Regions from separate parts of the Marinobacter sp. bablab_jr008 genome, predicted to be linked through region 3. Evidence: predicted binding sites of a transcription regulator. Region 3 holds the regulator's gene; each other region holds the start of a gene.
What was found. Region 3 encodes LexA, which represses DNA repair genes until DNA is damaged. Its sites were predicted from a motif close to CTGTNTNNNNANACAG; they were not measured.

Region 1 (4,172 bases), on a different contig from region 3:
TACGGGTCTGACCACCGACCAGAATAACCTCGTCGATTTCACCGGCCTTCATGCCCGCATCCTGAAGAGCCACCTTACAGGGCTCCAGACTGCGCTGAACCAGGTCTTCCACCAGCGATTCCAGCTTGGCACGGGTCAGCTTCACGTTCATGTGCTTGGGACCAGACGCATCTGCAGTGATGTACGGCAGGTTTACGTCGGTCTGCTGGCTGCTGGACAGCTCGATCTTGGCCTTCTCCGCCGCTTCTTTCAGACGCTGCATGGCCAGAGAGTCGCCGCGAAGATCGATGCCGCTGTCTTTCTTGAACTGGTCGGCCAGGTATTCAATCACTTTCAGGTCGAAATCTTCACCGCCCAGGAAGGTGTCACCGTTGGTGGCCAGCACTTCGAACTGGTGCTCGCCGTCTACGTCCGCAATTTCGATGATGGACAGATCGAAAGTACCACCACCCAGGTCGTACACAGCAACAGTACGATCACCGCTCTTCTTGTCCAGGCCATAAGCCAGGGCCGCAGCAGTTGGCTCGTTGATGATCCGCTTCACTTCCAGACCAGCAATCTTGCCAGCATCTTTGGTCGCCTGGCGCTGGCTGTCATTGAAGTACGCAGGCACGGTGATCACCGCTTCGGTTACCTTTTCACCCAGGTAGTCTTCTGCAGTCTTCTTCATTTTCTTCAGAACTTCTGCAGACACCTGCGGCGGCGCCATTTTCTGACCCTTTACCTCAACCCAGGCGTCACCGTTGTCTGCCTTGGCGATTTTATAGGGCACCATCTTGATGTCTTTCTGAACCACGTCATCTTCAAAACGACGACCAATCAGACGCTTGATGGCGTACAGAGTGTTGTGCGGGTTGGTCACCGCCTGACGCTTGGCCGACTGGCCAACCAGAGTCTCGTTGTCATCGGTGTAGGCGATGATGGACGGGGTGGTGCGATCACCCTCTGCGTTTTCAATTACCTTTACCTTGTCGCCATCCATGATGGCCACACAGGAGTTTGTGGTTCCCAGGTCGATACCAATAATCTTGCTCATCGAATCACTCCAAATCTTTCTGAATGCTGTTCCGGAGAATGCCTACCCCGGCCTTTGCTGTTTAATCGCTATATTGGCGCTCCGCTCGACTTTTCAAGCCTGCTCGTCGATTTTTGGCGCATCTTCTGCCTTGGCCACTACGACCATCGCCGGACGAACTACCCGGCCATTAAGCAGATAACCTTTCTGCACAACCGCAACCACGCTGTTAGGCTCGGCATCCGGCGCCGGCACCATGGACATGGCTTCGTGCTGCTGCGGATCGAACGGCTCACCCACCGGGTTGAGCTGTTCAACGTTGAATTTCTTCAGGCTGTTCATGAACAGCGTCAGGGTCATTTCCACACCTTCGCGAATGGACGCAACCAGCTCGCCTGCGTTTTCGTGACCCTCGGTGCTTTCGACCGCCTTCTCCAGACTGTCGGCCACCGGCAACAGCTCTTTCACAAACTTCTCGAGCGCAAACTTGTGAGCTTTTTCCACATCAATCTCGGCCCGGCGACGGACATTCTGCATCTCCGCCTGTGCCCGCAAGGCCTGCTCCTGGTACTCCTGCAGTTTCTGCTGCAGCACATCCAGCTCGGAGCCCTGCTCCGGTGACTGCTCGGCATCCTGGTTACCTGCAGCCTGCTCTTCCGCCGCAGCTTCTGCTGCCTCGTTGCGTTCTTCTACCTGTTCGTTGCGCTTTTCGTCAGCACTCATGACAACTCCTGATAACGTTTTCACGGCCACGGAGGCCTGCAGAAATAACCACTCCCGCTTGTGCAGAAAGCAGGAAAGAATCGCTTTGCGAACCGATATGGGGCCCGCTTCCCGGGTTTCAACCGTCACCCACGCAATCTTTGATGTTTTCATCATTTCCTGTTTGCAAACCGGAAAAACCCTGTATATATTCACAGCAACTGTATGAACGAACAGTGGTCAGAGTTATTACTTGCTCAAGAACGAGCGGAGGTTGCGGCATGCTCACACAACTCACGGTATCGAACTACGCCATTGCAGAAAGGGTTGAACTCCAGTTCAACCGCGGTATGACAGCCCTGACTGGGGAAACCGGCGCCGGCAAGTCGATTGTGCTTGATGCCCTTGGCCTGGCCATGGGAGGCCGGGCCGATGCCGGCGCTGTTCGCCATGGCGCCAAGCGTGCCGACATTACCGCCAGCTTCGATATATCCCGCATCCCCGAAGCCCGGTCCTGGCTGGACAGCCATGAGCTGGACGACAAGGACGATTGCATCCTGCGCCGGACCATCAGCAAGGACGGCCGCTCCAAGGCATTCATTAATGGCCAGCCCTGCCCGCTGTCACAATTGAAAGAACTGGGCGGCCTGCTGATGGATATCCACAGTCAGCACCAGCATCAATCCCTGCTGCGTAAGGAAACCCACCGAAAGCTGCTGGACGAGTTCGCCGGCGCGGAAAGCCTGGCCGACGAAACCCGATCTGCATGGAAAGCCTGGCACCAGACGCGTCAGAAACTACAGCAACGCCAGCACAATGCTGATGAGGCCGAGGCCCGTTTACAGCTGCTGCGCTATCAGGTGGAAGAGCTGGACAGGTTGGCGCTGGGCGAGGACGAACAGACAACCCTGGAAACCGAACAGGCACAGCTCAGCCAGGCGGACGCCGTACTTCACAGCAGCCACCAGGCCGCCCTGCTATGCACTGAAGATGAGGTTTCGGCCGCAGACCTGGTGCGCCAGGCACTGCACCAACTGGAGCAACTGCCGGTTGATGTCCCGGCACTGACCGACACCATCCAGATGCTGAACGAAGCACAGATTCAGATTTCAGAAGCCGGCGACAACCTGCGCCGCTTCGTAGACGACTACGAAGCCGACCCGGTCCGACTGAACGAAGTGGAAGAACGGCTCAGCGCCATTTATCAGATGGCGCGCAAACACCGGATCACCCCGGAGGAGTTACCGGAATTGCATCAACGCCTGAGCCAGGAGCTGGCCGAACTGGATGGCGGCGAAGGCAGCCTGGAACAACTTCAGGCCGAGCTGGAAAACCTGCGGGCACGGTTTGACGCCCTGGCCACCAAGCTGACAGAAACACGCCGGAATGCCGCCATGGAGCTCGACCAGCGAATCGCCCGGGAGTTGGCACAATTGAGCATGCCATCGGTGCAGTTTGTCAGTCACCTGAGCCGGAACAGTGATGACGAACCTGCCCCTCACGGCATGGAAGAGGTGGAATTCCTGGTGAGTGCCAACCCGGGCCAACCCGCCCGATCGTTGGCCAAGGTGGCTTCCGGCGGTGAACTTTCCCGCATAAGCCTGGCCATTCAGGTGGTTGTGGCACAAACCTCCACCACACCAACTTTGGTGTTCGATGAGGTGGATGTCGGCATCGGTGGCGGCACCGCGGAGGTCGTAGGCCGCCTGCTGAGAGCACTCGGCGAGAATGGCCAGGTACTGTGCGTCACGCACCTGCCGCAGGTGGCGGCCCAGTGCCATCAGCATTTGTTCGTCAGCAAATTTACCGAGAAAGACGCGACCTATTCACGCATCGAATCCCTGGATGACCAGGGCCGGATCAGCGAAGTCGCAAGGATGCTTGGCGGAGTGGACATGACAGAACAGACCATAGCTCATGCCCGGGAGATGTTTGTAAAGGGCCAGGCAACCCATCACTAATCCCCCTCTCGTTTCGGAGAGCTTCTGGGCCAGCCTTGTCGCTGGCCCTTTTTTTACTTCTTATCGGACTTCAGTGGCTTCACGTAAAGGATCAGGCTGTGATCGACAATCTCATAGCCGTGCTCTGCCGCAATCTTCTGCTGGCGCTCCTCGATGACCTCATCGACGAACTCAACAACTTCGCCAGTCTGAGTGCAAACCATGTGGTCGTGATGATCATCACCGGCCATCTCGAACACCGCGTGACCGCCTTCGAAATTATGACGCAACACGAGGCCTGCAGCTTCGAACTGGGTCAGCACCCGGTAGACTGTCGCCAGGCCCACGTCATCGCCCTGGTCCAGCAGCTTTTTATAAACGTCTTCAGCACTCAGGTGATGTTCTTCAGCATTCTCAAGGATATTGAAGATCTTGACCCTTGGCAGAGTAACCTTCAGACCGACTTTTCGTAATTCGGCGTTTTCAGATGACATGTTACCATTCGCTCTTTGGTG
Region 2 (4,172 bases), on a different contig from region 3:
GGCTGCCAGTTGGTCTGCGGGAACGCCGCGCCAATAGGCCCAGCGCAACTGCCACATTAAAAAGATCGTCCGCCAGCCGCCGCGCTGGTCCCAGCGCCGGCCGGAGGTGACCACTCTGTCACTCAGACACACCGGGGGCGTGATGTGTTTCAGGCGTTTGCAGATTTCCACATCTTCCATCAGTGGTTGTTCCGGAAAGCCTCCGACCTGCTCGAACAGGGTTCGAGTCATAAACAGGGCCTGATCGCCCGTGGCGATGCCGGTCAGTCTTGAGCGCAGGTTCATCATGGCGCCAACGATCGGCAACAGGCGGGAACGGCCGTCGATACGAACATCAAAACGGCCCCAGCTGGTTTCTGAGCGTGCCAGGTGAGTCATTACTTGCGTGTCCGCATGCTCCGGCAACCGGGTGTCCGAGTGCAGGAATATCAGGAAAGGCGATTGGCTGCTGCGTGCTCCAGCATTCATCTGGGTTGCGCGTCCGCGGGCAGAGCGAATCAGGGGAAACCCCCTCGCTTCAATGAGACTGTCCGATTTGTCGTCGCTGCCGCCATCCACCACAATGATTTCGGCGCCCCGCTGACGCCAGATTTCCAGGTGGCTCAGCAGTGATTCGATACCGTCGATCTCGTTGAGAACGGGGACGATGATCGCCATCCGGGGATCTTCTTCGCGTATTGGGTGTCGCAACATGGATTTTGGTGGCCTCCTGAGAGGAGCATATCAGAGCTCGGGGTGGTGAGCATGGCAGGCGGGAGATGAGGTTATGAAACGACTGGTTTTGCTGGGTGCCGGCCACGCTCACATGGTGGCGTTGCGTCAGTTCGCGCGCGAGCCGTTGCCGGAAGCTGAGCTGGTGGTGGTGTCACCGTCCCGGTGGCAGTACTACTCCGGGATGATCCCGGGCTGGCTGGCCGGGCACTATCGCTTCGATCAGTGTCGTGTCCTGGTCGAGCCCACGGTGATCGCCGCCGGTGGCAGGCTGGTGCTCGATCGGGCTGTTGAATTGCGGGCAGCCGAGCAGGAGGTCGTGTTGGCAAGTGGTGAACGGGTGCCCTACGATCTGCTCTCTGTCGATGTTGGATCGGCCAGTGACAGTGCCGTGCTGAACGAGCCGGACAGCATGATCCTCGGTGTTAAGCCCGTCGAACGATTTGCTGAAGACTGGCCGGCAACCGAAAGATCCCTGCGCGCCAGAGCGCGCCCGCGCATTGTTGTTCTTGGTGGAGGCGCTGGAGGTGCGGAGATCGCTATGGCCCTGGCCCGGCGATCAGCGGACTGCGACCAGGCGGGCGTTGTTCTGGTGGCCGGCAGCAATGGTGTAGTGCCGGGCTTTCGTCCCCGCTTTCGCCGCCTGGTGCGGCGGGCGCTGATGCGCTGCGGTGTCGAGATTGTTGAGGAGTATGGCGAACCGGTGGTTGATGGGGTCCGGTTGGCTGGTGGGCGACGAATGCGGGCCGATGCGGTTCTGGTATCTACCGGTGGCAGGGCTCTGCCCTTTCTGGAAGCCAGCGGCCTGGCCGTAGACGAAGCCGGTTTTGTCAGGGTAGACGCCAGCCATCGCAGCACGTCTCACCACAATGTGTTTGTGGCCGGAGATGCCTGTAGCCGGGTTGACCAACGGCTGGACCGTTCCGGGGTACACGCGGTTCGTGCCGGGCCGATACTGGCCCGCAATCTTGCGGCTGCGACATCGGGTAAACCGTTGGTGCGTTTCTATCCGCGCAGGTTTTCGTTGTACCTGTTGGCGGCGGGAGACTGCACGGCGATTGGTAGTTATGGCCCCTTGACGTTTTCGGGCGCCTGGGTCTGGAAGTGGAAAGACCGCATTGATCGCGGATTTGTTGACAGTTTTCCCGGAGCCTGAGACTGGCGACGGGCATTATAGGAAACGGGAGAACCGTATGAATGTGACCGACGGACAATTGGCCAAGGCTGGTGACGCGCTGGCGGCGGCGCTTGAGCGCAGGCGGATGACCATCGCTACCGCTGAAAGCTGCACCGGTGGCTGGGTGGCCAAGGTGCTGACTGACCGGGCGGGTTCGTCCGCCTATGTTATGGCGGGTCTGGTGACCTACAGTAACGCCGCGAAGCAGGCCATCCTTGGCGTACAAGCTGATACTCTGGAGCAGTGCGGGGCGGTCAGTGAACCGGTGGTGCGACAGATGGTGACAGGTGCCATACGTGCCACAGGCGTGGATATCGCTGTCGCTGTCAGCGGTGTTGCCGGGCCGGGTGGGGGTAGTGCAGACAAGCCGGTTGGTACGGTCTGGTTTGCCTGGGGCAGCCGGGCTGACAACACCGAAGCCCGGGTAGCGCATTTCGATGGCGATCGGGATCAGGTGCGACGGCAGTCGGTTTTGTATGTATTAGAAGGAGTTACCGGATTTGTCGAAACCCTGTGAGGATTTTCACCTTTCCGGGGGTTGGTCTCCTTCTGGCCATATGTTTTAATACTGTTCAAATATACAGGAAAACACTGGATGGCTATTCAGGTTTTCTCCGGATTCTGCCGCATTGGCCAACAAGGTTGAGCGGCCCTGGTAACGAGGGTTTGCAAGAATGGAAGATAACCGCAAGAAAGCACTCGGCGCAGCGTTGAGCCAGATCGAACGTCAGTTCGGTAAAGGTGCTGTAATGAAGATGGGCGACCAGCCCCGTGAGGCGATTCCTGCCGTATCCACCGGCTCCCTTGGGCTGGATGTTGCTCTGGGCATTGGTGGTCTTCCTTACGGCCGGATCGTTGAGATTTACGGCCCGGAGAGCTCCGGTAAAACCACGCTGACTCTGCAGGTTATCGCGGAAGCGCAAAAACAGGGTAAAACCTGTGCCTTTGTGGATGCCGAGCACGCACTGGACCCGGTTTATGCGGAAAAGCTGGGTGTTAACGTTGATGAGCTGCTGGTTTCCCAGCCGGATACCGGTGAGCAGGCGCTGGAAATTGCCGACATGCTCGTGCGCTCGAACGCGGTGGACGTGATCATAGTCGATTCGGTAGCGGCCCTGACCCCGAAAGCGGAAATCGAAGGCGAGATGGGCGACAGCCACGTGGGTCTTCAGGCTCGCCTGATGTCACAGGCACTGCGCAAGCTTACCGGTAATGTGAAGCACGCCAATTGCCTGATGGTGTTCATCAACCAGATCCGTATGAAGATTGGTGTTATGTTCGGTAGCCCCGAGACCACCACCGGTGGTAACGCCCTGAAATTCTATTCCTCTGTGCGTCTGGATATTCGCCGTATCGGTTCGGTGAAAGACGGCGACGAGGTGGTGGGCAACGAAACCCGCGTAAAAGTCGTCAAGAACAAGGTGTCGCCTCCGTTCCGGCAGGCGGAGTTCCAGATCATGTACGGCAAGGGCATCTACCACATGGCGGAAGTGCTCGACATGGGCGTGAAAGAAGGCTTTGTGGACAAATCCGGCGCCTGGTACGCCTATAACGGCGACAAAATCGGCCAGGGCAAAGCAAACGCTTGTAAGTTCCTGGAAGAGAACCTGGATATCGCCAATGAAATCGAGGCTAAAGTGCGTGACAAGCTGATGCCCAAGCCGGTCAAGAAAGAGACGGCGGAGGCTCCTGCTGAAGCCAATGGCGAACTGCTATAAATTCTAAAAAGAGAAAGATAGGGAGGCGTGACATGAAGCGACTGCTAATTGTGGCTCATGCCCCGTCTCCGAATACCCTGAGATTACGGAGCGCCATCGAAAATGGCGCTCGTAATCCGGACATCGAAGCGGTAGAGGTGGTGGTAAAGGCGCCTCTCGAAGCTGGCCCCGAAGACATCCTCGCATGCGACGCCATCATCCTGGGCACCACGGAAAACCTCGGCTACATGTCTGGCGCCCTGAAAGACTTTTTCGACCGCAGCTACTATCCCTGCCTGGAGAAAACCCAGGGCCTGCCTTTTGCCTTTTATATCCGTGCCGGCCATGATGGTACCGGGACCCGCCGAGCTATTGAGACCATAACCACAGGGCTGCGCTGGAAGCTGGTGCAGGATGCACTGGTATGCCGGGGTGAATTCCGGCCCGAGTTTGAAGGGCAGTGTTACGAGTTGGGTATGGCAGTGGCGGCCAGCCTTGACGCCGGCCTGATTTGATCAACTGGCGTAGCGGTTGTAGAAGCCTTCAATACGGGACAGTGCGTTGTCCATCGTTCGTGAGTAGGCATT
Region 3 (4,172 bases):
GACAGAGCGAGAAATAAACAGCCAAAAATGGTAGACTCCCAAAGTTTTACCGGCCCTGTTTCTCTGATTTTTCGCTCGCAGGTTTCCTCATGGCATCACAATGGCACACCCTGGTTTCGCAAAAGCTGTTTCTGGCCAAAACGTTACTAGTCCGGGTTGAGCAAGACGAAGCGGCGACTGCACCAGAACGAGAAGCCCAACTGCAAGGTGCCATTGAGTTGTTGCTGCGGGCTCGCGGACTCCTGCTGGTAATGATTGCCCGATGTCACCAGAACAAGGTCGACAGACCGGCCTCCATTGACGAGCTGGAGGCGCTGTTTCCCTATGCGATTGCGGAAGGCGGGATGTTGAAGGAACTGGCTGAAACACCAGGCAGCTGGTGGCAACAGCTGAATCAGTTGGAGGCTGCCGCTGGAGAACCGCCCAAGACACGGAAAACCGTGACGGAAGAAAACATCATTGCGGTTTCGGCGGATCAGGGGCCAGATCGGTCCGTTCAGGCTCTGAACAAGATACTGGCTGCCATGACCGTATTGACCAGAGAGATAGACGAGCAACACAGCGAGTGGTAATCCGCCTGCCGGAGCCAATCCATTAACATACGCTGACAGCAGATATAGGTTGAATGAATGTCACCTTCGTTTTTTGAAATTGTACAACTCGCCGACGGCGACTACGCGCTTCGCCGGATTGATGACGACGCAGCTCCACTTGTGCGCATCTCATTCTCTGACGAGGCCAGAGAAATGCTGGAAGACCGGGACATGAACGTCGCCAAGGCGATGATTGCCGCTGGCATCGAGGCCGCTGGCAACATCAGCCACGACATTGACTGGGAAGAGGACGAAGGCGAGTTCGCCGACAATCAGCCCCACTACACCTTGCATTGAGCACCCGTTATCTCTGGCGCAACACCACACCGTGGCTATTACCCTTGGCAGATGCCTTTTGCAACGTTTCCAGCGCCGCACGGCCCAGCTTGTGAGTCCAGAGCACAACGGCATGGCAGGTGCCTGCGCCCAGCGCTCGCTCAGCCAACTCTTGTGCCGGGAATTCTGCCGTTGACCGCAACACCAGAATCTCACTGGCCACAATGCCGTGCATTTTCTGCCACTTGGCCACCAGGGACTGGGGAGGATCAATCCACGCCAGCCAACGTTTCTCCTGGTTGAGTTGTGTGAGCATTGGCAGCAGCAACTGGAAATTCTCCACCTGCTCCTCCGGAAGAATAATCTCGGTAACATTGCCACCGAAGCCAGACGCTGAACGTCGCTCCGAACCGGACGCTGCTGCCCTGGCCGCCGGTGCCCTTTGGCCAGAGGAAACCGCGCCAGCCGCAACAACAGCTGCCGGCTGAAATGCCATGTTCTGAGTGAAGCTCAACTGTTCCATTACTCACCTACCTGCGCCATGCGCTGCCGAATACGGTATTCAGTGAAGATCGGAGCGGCGGATAACGCCTACGCCGAGACCTTCAATAAACAATTCCTGCTCCGTAAGATCGACCTCAATCGGAGCAAACTCTTCATTCTCTGCAATCAGCCAGACTTTGTTGCCTTCCCTGCGGAAACGTTTGACCGTAACTTCCTCACCAACACGAGCGACAACAACCTGACCGTTGTGGACATCCTGGGTGCTGTGCACCGCCAGCAAATCACCATCCAGAATCCCGATGTCTTTCATGCTCATCCCCCGCACCCGCAACAGGTAATCTGCTGAAGGAGAGAAGAAGCCCGGCTGCAGCGTGCAGTGATCTTCAATATGTTCCTGCGCCAGAATCGGGCTACCGGCAGCAACCTGCCCGATAACAGGAAGCCCCAGGTCTTCTTCGGCCTCCGGCAGGCGGATACCCCGGCTGGCTCCCGGCACCATCTCAATGGCGCCTTTCCTTGCCAGCGCCCTCAGGTGTTCTTCTGCCGCGTTGGCGGAACGAAATCCCAGCTCTGCGGCAATTTCGGCCCTGGTGGGCGGGTAGCCGGTTTCATCCACGTAACGTCGGATTATGTCCAGCACCTGGGATTGTCTTGCAGTCAGTTTCATCAGTCGGGCTCCGGAATCTCGATCCTGTTTTTTTATACAGTGAACTGACTATATACAGTGTTTTATCCAGTGTAAAGCCCCTTCCGTTTGGTTTCCTTCCTGTAACGGGAGAGCGCCAGCCTGTATGTTATGGTGACGGAAACCAGACACAGGGAAGCCACAAACAACCATGACCGTACACGATCGCTGCAAGATGCCGGAACGCAAGACAAATCGGGACGGCCAGGAACGAAAAGTCGGGGTTGAAATTGAACTGTCCGGCCTTACCTACGAGGCCCTGGTCGCGCACGCGGCCCGCCTGCTTGGGGGAGAGCCGGAGCTTACGTCCCGTTATGTCACCCGACTGGACACCGATGCCGGGGCTTTCACTATCGAACTGGACTCTGATCCCATCAAAGACCTGGACCTCGCCGATGAACGGCTCCCGGAATCCATTCGGGAACTCGGCAACCACGCCATGGATGTCATTGACTTTGCCGCCGAAAAGATTGTCCCTCTGGAGATTGTGGGGCCGCCGCTGGCAATGTCGGCTCTGGACATGATCGAGAATCTGGTAGACGAGCTTCGAGACCTGGGTGCGGAGGGCAGCCGGGAGGCCATTTACTTTGCGTTCGGGCTTCAGCTGAACCCGGAACTGCCCGACCTCGAGCCCGATACCCTGGTTCGTTACCTGCAAGCGTTCGCACTGCTGTATGACTGGCTCAAATCCCGGCACCAACTGGATATCAGCCGGAAATTCACCACCTACATTGAGCCCTGGAGCAGTCGGTATACCGATAAACTGATGGCAGACGATTACCGTCCTGATCTTGACACGCTGATGAGGGACTATCTGCACTACAACCCGACCCGGAACAAGGCATTGGATCTTCTGCCACTGTTCGCTCATCTGAACGAATCACTGTTGTCCGAATACGTTCAGGATCCCAGAATCAAGAGTCGTCCCACCCTGCACTACCGGCTGCCGGATTGCGACATTGACAACCCGAAATGGCATTTCTCCTCAGTCTGGAACGATTGGGTAGTGCTGGAGCAACTTGCCAATAACAGCCCGGATCTAGACGCCCTGCGGCAGGAGTTCCACAGAGCCCAGAAGTTCAGTTTCCACAATCTCACCCACTCCTGGCGTGAGACCACCGATGACTGGCTGCATCAGCACGGTTATGTCTGACCGGGAAAATGAAACAGACGTTCCCGGCCTCACCATTGGCATCAGTGGTCCGGGCCGGCGAAGCATGGCTCACCGGTTGATCAGCCTGGGTCTGCGCCTGCACGGTGCCAGAACCCATTACATACGCCCGGGCGACCGAACCAACGTGGAACTGCTGGACGGACTGGTGCTTTCGGGCGGCACCCACGTGCATCCGGGTCGCTACGGTCAACAACCCCAGGTGACGGCCAGGTATGATCTGAAGCGGGATGCTACCGACACCGAGCTTCTGCAGCAGGCGGAGGCGATCAATATTCCGGTGCTGGGTATCTGCCGCGGCGCACAGTTCATCAACGTCTTTCACGGCGGATCCCTGTGCCAGAATGTCACCCCGCTACGGGTACATACCCGACATCGCCCCTTGTTACTGCCCCTTCAAACGGTTCGCCTGGTGCGGGATAGCCGGCTGGGAGGGCTGATGTACAGCCACGTGATTGGCGCCAACCGTATTCACAGCCAGGCCATCAAGCGCCTTGGACAGGATCTCAGAGTGACGGCCGTAGACAACGACCTGTTTGTGCAGGCCATCGAAAATACCGGCCGACAATGGTTGATGGGAGTCCAGTGGCACCCCGAATACCTGCTTTACCACACCGGGCACCGGCGCATCTTCAGCCATTTTGTGCATGCCGCCCGCGCCCGGAAACTGGAACGACTGGACAACCGGGAAGGCCCGGAACTCCACTCATAAGGAGAATGATCATGACCAAACACCGATTTCCACTTGCGCTTGCTGCCGCCCTCGCGACACTGCCAGCCGCCGCCAGTGCCGGAGAAGTGAGCCTTAATGGCGAAGGCATTGTTCGCTATGAACCGGACAGCGCCAGATTCCAGTTCACCGTCACGGCCGAGCATCCGGATGCGGCAAAGGCCTCTGAACAGGTGTCGGCAACCATGGCCGAATGGCGCCAGGCCATTGGGG

Region 1: a site for LexA is predicted at 1,939-1,954, ahead of recN (DNA repair protein RecN). Genes of this name have one in related genera too.
Region 2: a site for LexA is predicted at 2,457-2,472, ahead of recA (recombinase RecA). Genes of this name have one in related genera too.

The regions. Positions count from the first base shown of each region.
Region 1 is NZ_JACDWW010000068.1:27,824-31,995, forward strand. It holds gene dnaK (molecular chaperone DnaK) at 1-1,036, opposite strand, end outside; gene grpE (nucleotide exchange factor GrpE) at 1,130-1,738, opposite strand; gene recN (DNA repair protein RecN) at 1,999-3,678, shown strand; gene fur (ferric iron uptake transcriptional regulator) at 3,732-4,151, opposite strand.
Region 2 is NZ_JACDWW010000077.1:114,351-118,522, reverse strand. It holds gene JIF53_RS16365 (TIGR04283 family arsenosugar biosynthesis glycosyltransferase) at 1-693, opposite strand, end outside; gene JIF53_RS16360 (FAD-dependent oxidoreductase) at 767-1,867, shown strand; gene JIF53_RS16355 (CinA family protein) at 1,905-2,405, shown strand; gene recA (recombinase RecA) at 2,563-3,606, shown strand; gene JIF53_RS16345 (flavodoxin family protein) at 3,639-4,100, shown strand; gene JIF53_RS16340 (PilZ domain-containing protein) at 4,101-4,172, opposite strand, start outside.
Region 3 is NZ_JACDWW010000054.1:241,973-246,144, forward strand. It holds gene JIF53_RS08430 (DUF6586 family protein) at 90-572, shown strand; gene JIF53_RS08435 (hypothetical protein) at 630-890, shown strand; gene JIF53_RS08440 (cell division inhibitor SulA) at 898-1,392, opposite strand; gene lexA (transcriptional repressor LexA) at 1,432-2,043, opposite strand; gene JIF53_RS08450 (amidoligase family protein) at 2,210-3,211, shown strand; gene JIF53_RS08455 (gamma-glutamyl-gamma-aminobutyrate hydrolase family protein) at 3,204-3,941, shown strand; gene JIF53_RS08460 (SIMPL domain-containing protein) at 3,953-4,172, shown strand, end outside.